3 regions of the Pseudarthrobacter arbutini genome follow, and region 2 is predicted to be linked to each of the others. Evidence: predicted binding sites of a transcription regulator. Region 2 holds the regulator's gene; each other region holds the start of a gene.
What was found. The regulator HrcA, encoded in region 2, represses chaperone genes, less so after heat shock. The targets are predictions, from matches to a motif close to TTNGCACTCGNNNNNNNCGAGTGCNAA.
Positions count from the first base shown of each region.

Region 1: the regulator HrcA is predicted to act here: its motif matches at 1,740-1,766, upstream of ACX80V_RS15520 (Hsp20/alpha crystallin family protein).
Region 3: the regulator HrcA is predicted to act here: its motif matches at 2,922-2,948, upstream of groL (chaperonin GroEL).

Region 1 is NZ_JBTNDQ010000013.1:81,209-86,920, reverse strand. Features, by position in the region: gene ACX80V_RS15540 (DNA alkylation repair protein) at 1-145, opposite strand, end outside; gene ACX80V_RS15535 (phosphatase PAP2 family protein) at 277-1,056, shown strand; gene ACX80V_RS15530 (MmcQ/YjbR family DNA-binding protein) at 1,062-1,370, shown strand; gene ACX80V_RS15525 (MerR family transcriptional regulator) at 1,391-1,645, opposite strand; gene ACX80V_RS15520 (Hsp20/alpha crystallin family protein) at 1,853-2,278, shown strand; gene ACX80V_RS15515 (J domain-containing protein) at 2,354-2,707, shown strand; gene ACX80V_RS15510 (hypothetical protein) at 2,752-3,129, shown strand; partial or broken gene ACX80V_RS15505 (AAA family ATPase) at 3,121-3,864, opposite strand; gene ACX80V_RS15500 (cupin domain-containing protein) at 4,343-4,705, shown strand; gene ACX80V_RS15495 (hypothetical protein) at 5,353-5,568, opposite strand; gene ACX80V_RS15490 (glycoside hydrolase family 1 protein) at 5,666-5,712, shown strand, end outside.
Region 2 is NZ_JBTNDQ010000002.1:4,217-9,928, reverse strand. Features, by position in the region: gene ACX80V_RS02105 (16S rRNA (uracil(1498)-N(3))-methyltransferase) at 1-352, opposite strand, end outside; gene dnaJ (molecular chaperone DnaJ) at 355-1,482, opposite strand; gene hrcA (heat-inducible transcriptional repressor HrcA) at 1,560-2,573, opposite strand; gene ACX80V_RS02090 (DUF3097 domain-containing protein) at 2,721-3,569, shown strand; gene ACX80V_RS02085 (DUF4870 domain-containing protein) at 3,698-4,117, shown strand; gene hemW (radical SAM family heme chaperone HemW) at 4,195-5,424, opposite strand; gene lepA (translation elongation factor 4) at 5,461-5,712, opposite strand, start outside.
Region 3 is NZ_JBTNDQ010000016.1:20,696-26,407, reverse strand. Features, by position in the region: gene ACX80V_RS17315 (ABC transporter substrate-binding protein) at 1-1,039, shown strand, start outside; gene groL (chaperonin GroEL) at 1,116-2,744, opposite strand; gene ACX80V_RS17305 (ABC transporter substrate-binding protein) at 3,035-4,300, opposite strand; gene ACX80V_RS17300 (cold-shock protein) at 4,312-4,518, opposite strand; gene ACX80V_RS17295 (LytR C-terminal domain-containing protein) at 4,677-5,294, opposite strand; gene ACX80V_RS17290 (DUF3263 domain-containing protein) at 5,346-5,675, opposite strand.

The sequences.
Region 1 (5,712 bases), on a different contig from region 2:
CCGTCCGGCCGCGCAGGCTCAGCTCGTCCAACTGTGCGGCGGCTGCGGTGACGTGCGGCCAGTCCGATCCGGGAGCGGCCTCAGCCAGAATCCGGGCCAGGGTTTCCACGCCCTGCCGGTTGATCAGCTCATTCATCACGCCCATTCAGTCAGGCTACCCCGGCCGGCTGACATGCCAGGCGGCAGGGCCAACCATGCGCAGAGAAGGGCCAACAACGGACAGAAGGGATAATCTTCATCTTAGGCACTCCTCAACGGCGCACGGACGGAAACACAGTGGCAGAGCAGGCAGGCAAGACCAGTCTTTGGCGGACCTTCCATAACAAGTTCGTGGTGGAGGAACGCTTTATGGAACCGGCCGCGCGGAAGGCTCTGTACCGGACGGCTGTGGTGCTCATTGGCGTGGGCGCCTTGCTGTTCATCGCCACCCTGGTGGGCGTTCTGCAGAGCAGCACCGGCCCCTGGGGTCCCGACGAGTCCATCCGCGACTGGCTGCTCTCGCTCCGGTCCGAGACCCTCACGGCCGTGATGATCTTCCTCGCGGTGATCTTCGGCCCTGTTGCCCTGCCCATCATCGTGCTAGTGGTGACGGTGGTCTGGGGGTTCGTGGCCAGGCACGCCTGGCGGCCCATTGTGCTCGCCGCCGCGATGCTCACCGGCGTCGTGATATCGCAGATCATCCTGGCGATCGTCCAGCGCTCGCGGCCGCCGGTGGAACTGATGCTGTTTGGCGCCGACCACACCTACTCATTTCCGTCCGGCCATGTGCTGGGTGCCTGTGACTTCCTGCTGGTGACCACCTTCCTGGTGTTCTCGCGGCGGAAAAATCCGAGGTCGGCCGTCTTCGGCTTCGTTGGTGCGGGCATCGGCGTTGTCCTGGCCGCGCTGAGCCGCCTGTACCTCGGCTACCACTGGCTCAGCGACGCGCTGGCCTCGATTACGCTCTCGCTCCTGATTCTCGGTGCCGTCATCGCCCTGGATACGTGGCGGACCGCCCGGATCCCCGGCGAACGGATCACGGGCGAACTGTCCAAGGCCGACGCACCAGGCGACTAGCCGCGATGGCAACCGAGGACGACGTGCGGAGGATGTGCCTGGCGCTGCCCGGTGTCACCGAACGCAGCAGCTGGGACCAGCCCGCCTGGTTCGCGAAGACGCTGATGGCACGCATATGGGAGGACGGCGTGCTGACGGTGAAGACCACCGAGCGGGAGGCCTTGGCGGGCACGGAGCCCGACACGTATTTCTGGACCCCGCACCATGAGCGTTCGCCGCAGCTGGTGCTGGTCCGGCTGGCCCGCATCGGCACTGAGGAACTCGGAGAACTGCTGGAGGAGTCCTACCGGCTGGCGGGCGGCCGCGGATCCTGACTGGCCGGGGACTCTGGCCGTTACCTGTCCGGGCGTGACCTGGCCCGTCCGAGGGCGCGACGCAGTTCGGCATTGGCTACCTCGAGCTCCAAAACTTTGGCGATGCCGGCAAGATTGAGCCCCTGGTCCAGGAGTTCGCCGATGTGCAGGAGCAGAGCGACATCGGCATCACTGTACTGACGCGTGCCCCCGGCCGTTCGCTCCGGGAGGATCAGCCCTTTTGTCTCGTAGAGCCTGATGTTCTGCTGCCCGGTCCCTGCCAGCTTTGCCGCCACGGAGATGGCATACAGTGCCTGCCCGGCCCGAGGTCCCGGTTTTTGTCCTGGTGTTCCACTGACCGCGTCCACTCCAAAATTCCCTCCCCGTGATGTTGCATCAGTCTCGCACGAGTGCTATAAAAAATCTATATCCACCACCACAGATAAACGATGGTGGATATAGCAACTGGAAGTAACTTCTAGAAACTGAAGGAGTGGGAAATGATGTTGATGCGTACGGACCCGTTCCGTGAGCTGGACCGGCTCACCCAGCAGGTCTTCGGAACCGCGGCCCGGCCGGCGGCCATGCCCATGGACGCCTGGCAGGAAGACGGCGAGTTCGTGGTGGCGTTCGACCTCCCGGGCGTCAAAATCGATTCGGTGGACCTCAACGTTGAACGCAACGTACTGACCGTTCGGGCGGAGCGCCAGGACCCCACACAGCCCAATGTGGAGCTGGTGGCCTCAGAGCGTCCGCGCGGTGTCTTCAGTCGCCAGCTCATCCTGGGCGACACGCTCAATGCGGACAACATCAAGGCCAGCTACGACCAGGGCGTCCTGACCCTGCGGATCCCAGTGGCGGAGCAGGCCAAGCCGCGCAGGATCGAGATCGAAACCAAGCAGGGTTCCTTGCACGAGATCGGTAAATAGGTCCGGACCGCGGGGGCACCGGCTGCAGTCGGTGCCCCCACGCCGTCCCCGTAAGATCCCCGAGACGTACCCTCCATGACCAGCCAGCCGGACTACTACGCCGCCCTGAGGGTGAAAGCCGCTGCCAGCCAGCAGGAGATCTCCCGTGCCTACCGGGCGCTGATGCGCACCCACCACCCCGATGTCGACGGCGGCGCAACGGGTGACCGCGCCGTGCAGGATGGAGAGTTGCTGCGGATCATGCAGGCGTTCGCTGTCCTCCGTGACCCGGCGCGGCGCGCAGCCTACGACCGGAGCCGCAACGGAACAAGGGCGCCGGGGGGCGCCCCGACAGTCATCCCCGTCCGGAAGGTCAGCAACCGGTACGCCCCGGCCGGCAACACCATCAGGATCACGCCGGTGCACTGGGAAAGCGGACCGTGGACGTAAACCCGAAAAACGACAGCCACCACCGCTAGGAGGCGGACAAAACAATGAGCGACTGGCGCCGCTACGACTCCCACCTGATTCCTGCCTTCCACGAACGCTTCGAACAGCGCTGGGGCGAGGGTACTGCACCGTTCCTGGACCCCGAAGCCCACGAAGAGCCCCTTCCCCGCGCGCAGTGGATCCACCCTGCCACCGGCGCGGCCTTGGCAGTGGTTCCCGTATGGACCGCCGAGGACGAGCAGCAGCGGTCCTTTGGGGTGTTCTATCTTCCGCCCGCCGGCGACGTCTGGGTGCTGCGGCCCGGTTACACCGGCTATCTGGAGCCCGCAGACGGCGACGCGGAGCAACTCGTCACGCTCCGGAACGATGCCTTCCGGAAGGCCGTGGCGCACGCCAAGGAGTTCCTCTTCGGCTCACAATGAACCGGCCGCGTCCGTGCCGCTGCCCAGCAGGCTGCGGGTGAGGGTTTCGGCGTCGGCCATCAGGTCCTCCACTGCGGCCGCCAGGTGCGAATCGGACACCGGCGTGTTATCCAGCGCCGCCGCCACAACCGCCCGCCGGACCAGTTCCCGGGCGAAGGAGGCGGTGGTTCCCGCCGTCCGTTCCGCGGCGGCATCGAGCGCCGCCGGGCTGAACGCCACCAGTCGGCCGTACAGTTCCAGCAGCCGGACCCGCTCGGCATGGGCCGGAAGCGGGATCTCCACCGCCAGGTCCACGCGGCCCGGGCGCTGCGCCAGGGCGCGTTCCAACATGTCCGGCCGGTTGGTGGTGAGGACGAACGCGACGTCGGCGTCGTTATCCAGGCCGTCCATGGCGTCCAGCACCTCAAAGAGCAGCGGCTGTGGCCCGTGCCCGAAACTCCGGTCCTCGGCAATGAGGTCGCAGTCCTCCAGCACCACAATCGAGGGCTGCAGCGCCCGCGCCATGCGGGCCGCCTCCGAGATCCTGGCGAGTGACCCGCCCGAGAGGAGGATCGCCGTCGAGCCTTCACTCTGGCTCAGCAGGTGGCGCACGGTGTGCGTCTTGCCGGTCCCAGGCCGGCCGTACAGCAGGATGCCGCGTTTGAGGTGCTGGCCGTGCTGCTTGAGGGACACCCTGTGCGTGGCGATGCCCACGGTGTGGTCCGCGACCTTCTGCAGCAGGCCGTCGGGCAGGATTTTCGGAGTTGAACCATTTCACAGTTCCCGTTGCCATGTCTGTTTTCTTCGCCACGCTCTCTGTGCTGCCGGACGTCACGGGCCGGGGGGCCGCGGAGACCCTCTTCCGCTGTCCCAAACGCACGGTGCCGGATCGGCACGTGCAAGCGTCCCGCCGCTGAAACAGTCCGACGGCCCTCGATAGCCTTCACGTCAGAGCATCATCAGCAGGCAGCAGGCAGCAGGCAGCAGGCAGCAGGCAGCAGGCAGCAGGCAGCAGGCAGCCGGCGACGATGCAGACGATGCCGACCGAGGTCAGGATCCATCCGGGAATCAAGACGACGGTGCGTCCGTATCAGAATGGCGAACAGCGGCGTACAGTGTGGAACTACCGGCGACGGCCAAGGTCGTCCGAGGCGACTGCGGGCTTGGCGTGACAGCGGGGCTGAACCGTTGGCCGTATCCACAAGAAAATGCATACCGACAACAGGAGGTCAAGATGGCAGGTTTAATTCGCAAGAGCCTCGATTCGCCTGAGGAGACCAGGCCGTTCGAGGGTGGGACGGGTCAGCTCCAACTGGTAAACATGGAAGCGGGCGGCGTCGGCCGCGCCACATTCCTGCCGGGGTGGAGGTGGTCCGAGCACGTAAAGCCGATCGCTAAGACGGACAGTTGCCAAGCCTCCCACATGGGCTACTTCATCTCCGGACGGATGAAGGTTGTCATGGACGACGGCGAAGAAATGGAGTACGGGCCTGGGGACTTCGGCATCATGCCTCCTGGGCACGACGCCTGGATTCTTGGCGACGAGCCGTGTGTCGTGATCGACTGGCAGGGATTCGCTGACTACGCCAAGCGGTGATATGAAAGCTGGCAGGTCAGACTCTCGGGCGGGAACCGTCGATCCACCCTGTTCGGATCCAGGCTCGACCAGTGCGGTGCGATGCCAATGCAGCAGGCAGAGCTGACGAGCAACGAGGTTGAGTCTCGCCGGCCGGCAAGCCTGAGGACCTGATCGAGCGCCGGTTCACCGCGCCGGCGCCGAGCTGGCTGTGGGTCGCTGACATAAGCTATGTCCGCACGTTCGCCGGTTGGGTCTATGGTCCATCACGCCCATCGCGGAGTGCAGCACCGGGCGCTCCGCTACACCCAGCGACTGGAAGAAGCAGACGCCGTTGCCTCCGTAGGGTCGAAAGGCGATTCGTACGACTATGCCCTTGCCGGGGAGTCACGGGGCTTCCGCCGACTGCGACTTCTGAACACCAGGGACATCCAATTCTGAAGATGACGCGTGGGTCTGATGGCCACCACTTTGGGTCCGAGTAGTGCCTCAAGTCAAGATGCTCGCGAAAATCGTTTCGGTGCCTCAGCTATTTTTGCTGGCAAGGTTGGTGTAGTCGGGCTGGGACAGCGGAAACTGGGGAACAGCTGCGACTGCTGCACCATGTCGCTGAGTGACTGGTGGTGCCGCTGGGCGCCGCCGATGCCCACCAGCCGGCTGTCCGGATCCTAACCGGCGAACTCCGCCATCAGGATGTCCGCGTCCACAAACCGGTGCGGCGGGATGTTTTCCACCACCACGGAGAGGCCTTCAGCAGGCTCTCCCACGTGCTCTGTTAACGCCTCAAGCAGCTGTTTGCCCGCCTGCTGCCGGTGGTTTCCGGCCTGCGCCAGCTGAACCAGCGCGGAAAAATCGTCGATGAACTTCCCCAGTTTTTCATCCATCCACAGACCCTAGCAGTGACGCTCGTCAGCCACGCTCCGGTGTGCCATTCTGGGAATTATCCGTTCCACGCTTTCTCCGTCATGAAGGGCTGACTCTATGCACATTTCCGCCAAGGACCTGGCCGCCCTCATCCCTGCGGACTT
Region 2 (5,712 bases):
ATCGCTCGGACTGCCAGGGTAGTACGGCATCAATCCCGAGTTCGGTTGCCGTTTCCACGGCCAGTTCATCACGGTCCCCCTTGGCCAGGGCCTGCACCAGCACGAGCCGGATGTCGGGCCGGCCCTCCACAACGAGGGCGGAGCATTCCACGGTGAGCTCCGCGGGCGACGCCGAGACAACAGTTCCCGTCAGCCGCCTTCCGGCGCCGTCGGCAATGTCCACTGCCTCTCCGGGAGATAGCCGTTTTACAGTCACGGCGTGGCGTGCCTCCGGCCCTTGAAGGACAAAACAGGCACCGGGCACCAGATCGTCCAGCGACCCGGCACCGCTGAAGAAAACGGGATTGCTCACCGCTACAGGTTACCGAACCGGTCCCGCAGCTTGGCAAAGACGCCGCCGCTGGCAGCCAGTTTGCCTTCCGTGAACTGCTCGCCCCGCAGCTTCGCCAGCTGCCGCAGGAGATCCTCCTGCGCGGCATCCAGCTTGGCCGGCGTCTCCACCTGCAGATGGACCATCAGGTCCCCGCGGCCGTATCCGCGCAGGTGCGTCACGCCGAGTCCACGGAGCGTGATGATCTCCCCTGACTGCGTCCCTGCCTTGACGTCGATTTCCTGCAGCCCGTCAAAGGTTTCCAGTGACAGCTCGGTGCCCAGGGCGGCGGCAGTCATCGGGATGTGCAGCGTTGCGTGCAGGTCGTCACCGTCGCGTGCGTACGTGGCGTCGTTGTTGACCCGGAGTTCCACGTACAGGTCCCCGGACGGTCCGCCGGCCGGGCCTGCTTCGCCCTGCCCGGAGAGCTGGATCCGGGTGCCCGTGGCAACACCGGCCGGCACCTTGATGGTGAGCGACCGCCGGCTGCGGATGCGGCCTTGGCCGCTGCATTCGTTGCAGGGGTCCTTGATGACCGTCCCGAAGCCTTCGCAACTGCCACACGGGGCCGCCGTCATGACCTGGCCCAGGATGGAGCGAACCGCGCGCTGGACCTGGCCGCTGCCGCCGCAGATATCGCAGCGCACAGGGTGGCTGCCTTCGCGGCAGCATGACCCGTTGCAGGTGGGGCAGGTGACGGCTGTGTCCACTTCGAGTTTCCGGTTGACGCCGAACACAGCATCGCGGAGTTCGATCCGTACACTGATCAGCGCGTCCTGGCCGCGGCGGACCCGGGAAGCGGGGCCGGAGGTGCCGCCTGCCCCGAAGAACGTGTCGAAGATGTCCTGGAACGCGAAGCCCTGGCCGGAGTATCCGCCGCCGCCGAACCCGTTGTCGGTGCCGTTCTCGTTGCCGGTGGTGTCATAGATCCGGCGCTTCTGCGGGTCCGAAAGTACCTCGTAGGCATGGGTCACGGCCTTGAAGCGGTCCGATGCATCGTCCCCGGGGTTTACGTCCGGGTGAAGAGTGCGGGCCAGCTTGCGGTAGGCCTTCTTGATCTCTTCCCCGGTGGCTTCCGGCGAGATTCCGAGGACGTCGTAGTGGCTGCTCAAAGTTCGTATCTCTTCCTTGTTGTACTGCCGGCAGCCGGGCTGCCGGCACTGCTCTTCGTGCCTGGACCGCGGTGCTGTTACGGACCCAGAATTCTTGAAAGGTAACGGGCTACTGCCCTGACGGCGGCCATGGTGGTGGGATAGTCCATCCGGGTGGGGCCGAGCACACCGATCTTGGCAGTGCTGTCTGGTCCGTAGCCCGTGGCCACCACGGAGGCTTCCGCGAGTCCGTCGTACGGGTTTTCACGCCCGATGCTGACTGCCACGCCCCTCGGATCCTGCGCCATGTCGCTCAGGAGGCGCAGCAGGACAACCTGCTCCTCGAGCGCTTCCAGGACCGGTCCGATACTGAGCGGAAAATCCACATTGGAGCGGGCGAGGTTCGCCGTTCCGGCCATGACCATGCGTTCCTCGCGGCTGCTGTGGGCGAGCGTTTCCAGCCCGTGGGCCAAGGCCTGGGCCGCCGCGCGCTGGCCCGGGCTGACCGACGAAACGACTCCCGGCAGCGAGGGGGTCAGCCGGCTCAGCGAGATGCCCGCGAGTGATCCGAGGAAGTGTGTCCGCAACGCGGCGATGGCGTCGTCGCCGAGGTCCTGGCCGACGTCGATCACGCGCTGTTCGACCTTGCCGGTGGTGGCGATGAGGACCACCAGGACCTGCCGGGGCGCGAGCAGGACGAATTCGATGTGGCGGATGGTGGCGCGGCTCAGATGCGGATACTGCACTACGGCGACCTGGTTGGTCAGCTGCGACAGCATCCTGACGGTCCTGTCCAGGACGTCGTCCAGATCGTCTGCGCCCTCCAGCAGCGACTGGATCGCACGCCGTTCCGCGTGGGAAAGCGGCTTTACCGCTGAAATCTGGTCCACAAACAGCCGATAGCCTTTGTCTGTGGGGATCCGTCCGGCGCTGGTGTGCGGGGCCGTGATCAGGCCGTCGTCTTCCAAGGCCGCCATGTCGTTGCGGATGGTGGCACTGGACACGCCGAGGTGGTGGCGTTCCACGAGCGCTTTTGAACCTACTGGCTCGCGGGAGTGCACATAGTCCTCCACGATGGCGCGCAGTACTTCGAGTTTGCGCGGCTCGCTCATACTCCACCTCCATCCGTGGTCACTGCAGGGTTAGCACTCGACATGCCTAAGTGCTAACAGTCTAATATGAGTCACCCCGTTGTTAGCATTGGTACCGCTCCGGGCGAAATTCCGGGCCAGGATCTAGCGGCAAGGCGGAATCAATCCATGCAGTACCAGAACTGGGGTCCGCAGGAGATCACCGCGCCCGTGAGAAGCGAACTCCCTGAGGTCCCCGTGGAACGTGGCATGGTTCTCGAAGACGCCCAGTCAGGCTGGGTGGGAGCGGTGACCCGGGTGGAGAAGTCCGGTGGCATGCATGTAGTGGCCCTCGAAGACCGGCGCGGCAAGTCCCGGTCCTTCCGGCTGGGCTTCGGGTTCCTCCTGGAGGGGCAGCCCATCCGGCTCCTTCCCCCGGCTCCCAGGCAGGCCGCCCCCGTCGTCGCCGGCCGGACGGCGTCCGGCTCAGTCCGCGTGGCCGGCCAGCGTGCCCAGGTGGCCAAAGCCAGCAGGATCTGGGTGGAGGGAAAACACGACGCCGAACTCGTGGAAAAAGTCTGGGGTGACGATCTCCGCGTAGAGGGCATCGTCGTCGAGCCTTTGCATGGCATTGATGACCTGGCGGGGGCGGTGGCCGCATTTGGTCCCGGTCCGGGGCGGCGGCTGGGGGTCCTGGTGGACCACCTGGTGCCGGACTCGAAGGAGTGGCGCATCGCGGCTGCCGTGATGGCCTCCCCCGGCGCGGTGGGGAATGTCCTGATCGTCGGGCACCCTTACATTGACGTGTGGCAGGCCATCCGGCCCGCTGTGCTGGGCATCGAAGAATGGCCGGTGGTGCCCCGCGGGCAGGACTGGAAGACCGGAATCCTGGCGGCGTTCGGCTGGCCGCACTCCACCAAGGAAGACATCGGGCTTGGCTGGCAAAAGCTGCTGGGCGCTGTCCGCAGCTACGCGGACCTGGAAGCATCGCTGCTGGGGAGAGTGGAGGAAGTCATCGACTTCCTGACGGTGCCCTGACACCGGATCCGGCTCCGGGCGGCAGCATTTGGTGGCTGAACCAGTATTCTTGGTACTGCGGAGGCTGCAGTTGCTTCAGTCCGGCATTCTCCAACCCAGCACCATTGCACTTTCGAAGGAAGAAAACCGTGGCACAAAACGCACGCGAGCACCGGGACGACCACGGCGGCCAGGGCCGTTCCGAGTACCAGGGCGTTCCGGCTAATGCGCTGCCCCTGACGGCCAGCGAAGACCGCCAGTGGGCCACACTGGCACACTTCGGCGGGATCCTCGGCTGTGTTCCGTCACTGCTGATCTACCTGATTTTCCGTGAGCGCGGGCCGTTTACCGCCCAGGAATCCAAGGAAGCGCTGAACTTCAGCCTGCCGCCCACCATTGCGGCGCTGGTGGCCAATCTCCTGGTGTTCATTCCGGTGGTGGGAAATGTCTTCGCCGTCATCGCCACCCTGATCTGGATTGCCCTGACCTGCTTCTCCGTGGCCGCAGGTATCCATGTCAACAAGGGCCAGCCCCACCGTTACCAGTACAATCTGCGCTGGATCAAGTAGTCCCCACCCGCGCCCTAACCTCGCAAGCTCGGCCAGGGAACCCTGCGGGCGTGTGCCCACGTTGCTGGCTGTATGCGTTAGTCCGGCAGGATCCTGCGGACCAAGGCGTCGGCCAGCAGGCGGCCCTTCAGGGTCAATACCAGCGTGCCGCGGAAGGCATCCGGCGGCTCCACCAGGCCGTCGGCAATGAGCCCGGCCACGGCGTGACGGCCGTGGTCGCCCAGCGTTGACGTGGCCAGTCCCGACACGAGCCGGGCCTCAAGCATCACGCGCTCCACGTCGCGGGTTTCGGCGTCGAGCGTTTCCCGGCCGGCCGCCGGTGACAGGCCCTGAGCGAGCCGTCCGGCGTAGGCCGTGGGGTGCTTGACGTTCCACCACCGCACCCCGCCCACGTGTGAATGTGCACCAGGCCCGATGCCCCACCAGTCGTCCCCGCGCCAGTACGCGAGGTTGTGCCGGCATGCCTGGTCCGGCGTCCGGGACCAGTTGCTGACCTCGTACCAGCTGAGGCCTGCAGCGCCGATCAGCTGGTCGGCGAGTTCGTATTTATCGGCGTGGTCGTCGTCGTCGATTCCCGGGACTTCACCACGGCGGATCTGGGCTGCCAGCTTGGTGCCGTCTTCCACGATCAGCGCGTAGGCACTGATGTGGTCAGGCTGGTAGGAGAGGGCCGTTTCCAGGGAGAACCGCCAGTCCTCCAGCGACTCCCCCGGTGTCCCGTAGATCAGGTCCAGGCTCACGGCCAGTCCGGCATCGCGCGCCCACTGCACCACCTGCGGCACGCGGCTGGGCGTGTGCGTGCGGTCCAGGACCTTCAGGACATGGGGAACGGCAGACTGCATACCAAAGGAAACCCGGGTGAAGCCGGCATCGGCCAGGACCTGAAGGGATGCCGGGGTGACCGAGTCAGGGTTTGCTTCGGTGGTCACTTCGGCGCCGGGTTCCAGGCCCCAGTGCCCGACGGCGGCCGTCAGGATCCGCGCGAGGTCTTCCGCCGGGAGCAGCGTGGGAGTGCCGCCGCCGAAGAAGACTGTGCTCAGCGGCCGGTCCGGGAGACCCGAGTTCCGCAGGACTGTGGCGGCAAAGTCGACTTCGGACACGGCCGTGGTGGCGTAGGCGTCCTGTGACGCTCCGCCGCCCAGCTCGGTGGCCGTGTACGTGTTGAAGTCGCAGTATCCGCAACGAACAGCGCAGAACGGGATGTGCACGTACAGCCCGAAGGCCCGGTCCGCCGAACCGGCCACTGCCTGGGCGGGCAGCAGACCGTCCGACGGCGCGGGGTCGCCGAGCGGAAGAATGCTAGGCATTGCGGGGGCGTCCGGTGTTGCCGGCCACAGTCATCACTACTTCTTGGCCTTGTCCTTGGACTCGTCGGTGGTCAGCGCAGCGATGAAGGCTTCCTGGGGGACTTCAACGCGGCCCACCATCTTCATGCGCTTTTTGCCTTCCTTCTGCTTCTCCAGCAGTTTGCGCTTCCGGGAAATGTCGCCGCCGTAGCACTTGGCGAGAACATCCTTGCGGATGGCGCGGATGCTTTCCCGGGCGATGATCCTGGAGCCGATGGCAGCCTGGATGGGCACTTCGAACTGCTGGCG
Region 3 (5,712 bases), on a different contig from region 2:
CAATGACGCACCGGATGTCATCCAGATGGACCAGAAATACATCGCCGAGTACGGTGGCCGAGGGGCGCTGCTGGACCTGGCCAAACAGGGCGGGATCGACACCTCCAAGCTGGACAAGGAATCACTGGAGTCCGGCCAGTACGACAACGCACAGTTCGGGTTGAGCACCGGGAAGAACGCCTACGTCATCATGGCAAACACCAAGGTCTTTGAGGCAGCAAACGTGCCTGTCCCCGACGACACCACCTGGACTTGGGACGACTTCATGGACACTGCCGCGAAACTCAGCGCGGCCGGTGACGGGAAGAGCTACGGCGCAGCCTATGGCAGCAACGAGGCGGACCTCATCATCTGGCTTCGGCAGCACGGCGAGAACCTCTACTCCCAGGACGGAAAACTGGACTTCGACACCGCTACGGCCGCTTCGTTCTGGGAACGGCTGAAGGAACAGCGCGATTCCCAGGCGAGCCCGCCGGCCACGGTGGCCACCGAGGACTCCGGCGCAGGCCTTGAGGAGAGCCTGTTCGGCACCAACCGGGTAGGCATGGCCTGGTGGTGGACTAACCAGCTGGGATCGCTGGAAACCACCACGGGCAGCAGCATCAGGATGCTCCGCGCCCCCAGCACCGACGGGAAGTCTGCGGACAACGGCATGTACTACAAGCCCACCATGTTCTGGTCCGCGTCCTCACGGTCCAAGCACCCGGAAGCCGCCGCAACCTTTATCAATTACCTGGCCAACAGCCCCGCGGCAGGCGCGATCCTTATGACAGACCGCGGAGTCCCCAGCAACTCTGAGATCGTCGAGGGCATCACACCGGCGCTCAAGCCGGCAGACATCACTGTGGTGGCCTTCCTGAAGGACATTGCGCCGGACATCGCCGACGCACCTCCCGTCCCGCCGGTGGGTGCCGGCAGCGTCCAGAACGTCATCAAGCGGTTTACCGATGAAGTCCTGTACGACCGGCTGACTCCCCAGGCAGCCGCCGACGCGTTCAAGAAGGAAGTCGAAGGGATGCTGGCCACGGCCCGCAAGTAGCGAAAACAAATGCGGCCCCCTCCAGTGGAGGGGGCCGCATTATGGTTTGCGCGGAACGTAGTCCGGGCGCTGGGGACTAGAAGCCGCCCATGCCGCCCATGTCGTCGCCGCCACCCATGGCCGGAGCGTTCTTCTCCGGCTTGTCGGCCACAACGGCCTCGGTGGTGAGGAACAGACCGGCAATGGAAGCCGCGTTCTGCAGGGCAGAGCGGGTTACCTTGACGGGGTCGTTAATGCCGGCAGCCAGCAGGTCGACGTATTCGCCGGTTGCTGCGTTCAGGCCGTGGCCTGCAGGCAGGCCGCGGACCTTGTCGACAACAACGCCAGGCTCGAGGCCGGCGTTGAAGGCGATCTGCTTCAGCGGGGCGTCGATGGCAACGCGGACGATGTTCGCACCCGTTGCTTCGTCACCGGTCAGGTTCAGGTTCGCGAACGCCTTGGCGCCGGCCTGGATCAGCGCAACGCCGCCACCGGCGACGATGCCTTCTTCAACAGCAGCCTTCGCGTTGCGGACAGCGTCCTCAATGCGGTGCTTGCGTTCCTTGAGCTCAACCTCGGTTGCGGCACCGGCCTTGATGACTGCAACGCCGCCGGCCAGCTTGGCCAGGCGTTCCTGCAGCTTCTCGCGGTCGTAGTCCGAATCGGAGTTTTCGATCTCGGCACGGATCTGGGAAACGCGGCCAGCGATCTGGTCGGCGTCGCCGGCACCTTCAACGATGGTGGTCTCGTCCTTGGTGACAACAACCTTGCGGGCGCGTCCCAGGAGTTCCAGTCCGGCGGTCTCCAGCTTGAGTCCGACTTCCTCGGCGATGACCTGGCCACCGGTGAGTACAGCGATGTCGGCCAGCTGGGCCTTGCGGCGGTCACCGAAGCCCGGAGCCTTGACGGCAACGGACTTGAAGGTGCCACGGATCTTGTTGACGATCAGGGTGGCCAGGGCCTCGCCCTCGATGTCCTCGGCAATGATCAGCAGCGGCTTGTTGGACTGCATGACCTTTTCCAGGACAGCAACCAGTTCCTTGACGTTGGAGATCTTGGAGTTGACGATCAGGATGTACGGGTCCTCAAGGACCGTTTCCTGGCGCTCGGTATCGGTAACGAAGTAAGCGGAGATGTAACCCTTATCGAAGCGCATGCCTTCGGTGAGCTCGAGCTCCAGGCCAAAGGTGTTGGACTCCTCGACGGTGATGACGCCTTCTTTGCCCACCTTGTCCAGGGCTTCAGCGATCAGGGCGCCAATTTCGTCGTCACCGGCGGAGATGGAGGCAGTAGCCGCAATCTCTTCCTTGGTTTCGATTTCCTTGGCGGAGGCCAGCAGCTCAACCGTGACGGCCGCTACAGCCTTCTCGATACCGCGCTTGAGGGACAGCGGGTCAGCGCCGGCCGCGACGTTGCGCAGGCCTTCCTTGACCAGGGCCTGCGCCAGCACGGTAGCCGTGGTGGTGCCGTCGCCAGCGACGTCGTCCGTCTTCTTGGCAACTTCCTTGACCAGCTCGGCGCCGATCTTTTCGTAAGGGTCGTCCAGCTCGATCTCCTTGGCGATGGAAACACCATCGTTGGTGATCGTGGGGGCGCCCCACTTCTTTTCGAGGACGACGTTGCGTCCACGCGGGCCGAGGGTGACCTTGACGGCGTCGGCGAGGATGTTCAGGCCCCGCTCAAGACCGCGGCGTGCCTCTTCATCAAATGCAATGATCTTGGCCATAACGGCAGTAGTCCTTTCGGGACAGTCGTTAAGAATGAACCTCTCTGCAGTGCCCGCGACGGACGATCCTTCACCGGCGGCCTCTGTATGCCGCGGCTGGGGATCTCACTCCAGCTAGGTATTTCTCTCGCTCCACGACCGCCGCCAAGCCCGATGCCGGACAAACCGGACGTTGCTTTAGCAGTCGGTACGTAGGAGTGCTAACTCAATAATTAGCACTCCCTAGGTGAGAGTGCAAGCGAAAGGTCCCGCAAATGGCCCTGTCAGGGCGGCCCGTTCGCCACCGGCGATCAGCCTGCGGCCCGGCCTGCCGCCTCACGGCCGCTGAGCACTGCCCTGTTGTCTGCGCCGTAGGTGAACACCATGTAGTTGGCCGTGGTGATGTCACCGTTGGCGTCGAAGGCAACCGGCCCCGATTCGCCGTCGTAATTAATGCCTGCCCCGGTCTTCAGGACCGCGAGGCAGTCGGTGTAGGACAGGCACGGCTTGGTGGCCGGGCCCGAGGCCTGCGCGGCGGGCTGCCCGCCTGCTGTCCCGCCGGAGACGGCGATCAGGTTGGCGGCGATGGAGCGGCCGGCATCGTCGTCAGCCTTCGCTGCCGCCAGAACCGCCAGATTCACGGCGTCGTAGGTCTCTGCGGCGAACGAAAGGTCTTTCAGGGCAGGGTTGACCGACACAAGACGGGCCTGGAAGTCCGCAGACGGCAACAGGCCCGGCACCACTGCACGGGCGCCGTCGAGCGCCTTGGATCCAAGTCCCGAGCCGTACTGGGCGAAGGCACCGTCGCTCAGGATGATGCTCTTGCCCGAAAGTCCCGCGTTATTGAGCTCTGCGATGGCGCCCTGGGCGTCGTCCCTGGCGATCAGCACTACAGCGTCAGGAGTGGCGGCCTTGGCAGCAGCTGCAGCGTTACCGGCGTCGCCGGGTTTGAATGCGGTCGTGGAAACGGTTTCCAGGCCGGCGTTCTTGGCGGCACCGGTCACCGCGGCCGAAACGTCCTTGCCGTAGTCACTGTCCTGGTGGACCACGGCAAGGCTCTTGGCGCCGCCGTCCTTGGCCAGCTTCACCAGCACCGAGGCCTGGGCAACGTCCGCCGCGGCCGTCCTGAAGTAATAGCCGCCGCTCTTGTAGCGGGACAGGCCGGCAGCGGAGTTGGCCGGCGACACGAGCGGGACGCGCGCGGCCGAGAGGACGTCGATGGCGGCGGCGGCGTGACTCGAATCCGTGGGGCCGATCACCGCATCAACCTTGGCTGAGGCCAGATTCCTGGCCTGGGCGTCGGCGCCATCACCGGCGCCTACCACCAGATCTACAGGCCTGCCCTTGTGTCCGCCGGCCGCATTTATTTCCTTGATTGCCAGTTGGGCCGCGGCGAGCTGCGAGTCGTTGAGGAAGGCCTGCTCCCCTGTGCTGTCCTGGATCAGCCCGATCCGCAGCGTGCCGTCACCGGATGCTTCAGCGGAGTCAACGCGGGCGTTGCCGCCAGCCCCAGCGCAGCCGACCAGGGCGAGCAAGAGTGCCGCCCCTGTGGTTGTGAGGACGATTGTTGAACGCAAGCTGCGGGAGATCACTGAGCGGGCCGGACGTTTTCTGCCTGCGGGCCTTTCTCGCCTTCGCCGACTTCAAGCTCGACGCGCTGTCCCTCATCCAGGGCGCGGTAACCTTCGCCCTCAATGGCCGACCAGTGCACAAAGACATCGTCCGCGGAGCCGTCCACCGTAATAAAGCCGTAGCCCTTTTCGGCGTTGAACCACTTAACCGTTCCCAATGCCATGATGTCCACTCTTTTCCGTCGTGCCGTCGGTCCCCGTCGGAAGTGTGCCGCTTGTTACGGACCGAAGCCTGAAATCACTCTAGCGACAAGCTATCCGGCGGGCCGAACCACACGGCCGCTCCGGTGCCCAAAAGTTATTCGGGCGTGACCGCGAGACGCTACTGGTAGCCCGGCCCCAGGACAACAACCAACGGCACCTGGAAGTCCTGGCTCTCCACCAGCGTGGGGATGTTCAGGAGTTCGGAGACTGCTTCGGCGTTGGCTTTCTGCGCCGGGCCCGAATAGAAGATCGCGGATGTCTGCTGCGGAGCGCCGCCCCAGTTCCCCACCTGACCCAGCGTCCAGCCATCGGCCTGGACCATCGAGCTGATGCGTCCGGCGAGCCCGGCCTTACCGGCGGCGTTGTAGATGGCCACGCCCTGGGTCTTGTCCAGCACAACCGCGGAGGGAATGTTACTGGGCGAAGCGCTGGGCTCCGCGTCAGGGCTATTGGAGGGCTCAGGGTCCGTGGAGGCTTCAGCAGTGGCCGACGGTGCCACGCTTGCCTCAGGGGCAGCGGTTGATTCCAGGCTGGTGGAGGCTTCACTGCCGGCCTGGGTGAACCCGAGCTTGGGAAGGATCAGGAAGGACACCACTCCAATGGCCAATGCCACAATCCCCACCGCGAGGATGGGCCACAGCTTCCGCCGGGCAGGCGCCGAGGCCGCACGGTGGACGCCCTGCCGCGAGGCGGACTCCGGAACCTTGTCGAATTCATCCCGAGCGTATTTGGTCATGGTGGGGAGACGTCCTTGTTGATTGCTGCTGATGGCTCAGCACGAGCGTGGTCAGGCGTCGGAACCCAGGCGTCGTGCAGTGCGTGCCCGGTGACGCGACGTACGTAGTCTACGCAATCTCTTGACCAACATGGGGTCGTGGGCCAGTGCAGCCTCGGTGTCGATGAGGGCGTTGAGCAGCTGGTAGTAGTGGGTCGCGGACAGATCGAACAGCTCCCTGATGGCCTGTTCCTTGGCCCCGGCGTACTTCCACCACTGCCGCTCCAGTGCCAGCATCTGCTGGTCGCGCTCGCTCAACGGGGAGTCGCGGAGGGTAAAGTCAGCCAGCAAAGAACCGCGCTCCTCCGGCTCCGGCATATGTTCCCGAGCAGGTTCCGCCACGGCACACCCCTTCGCTGGTCTCGCTGAATCACCGGTC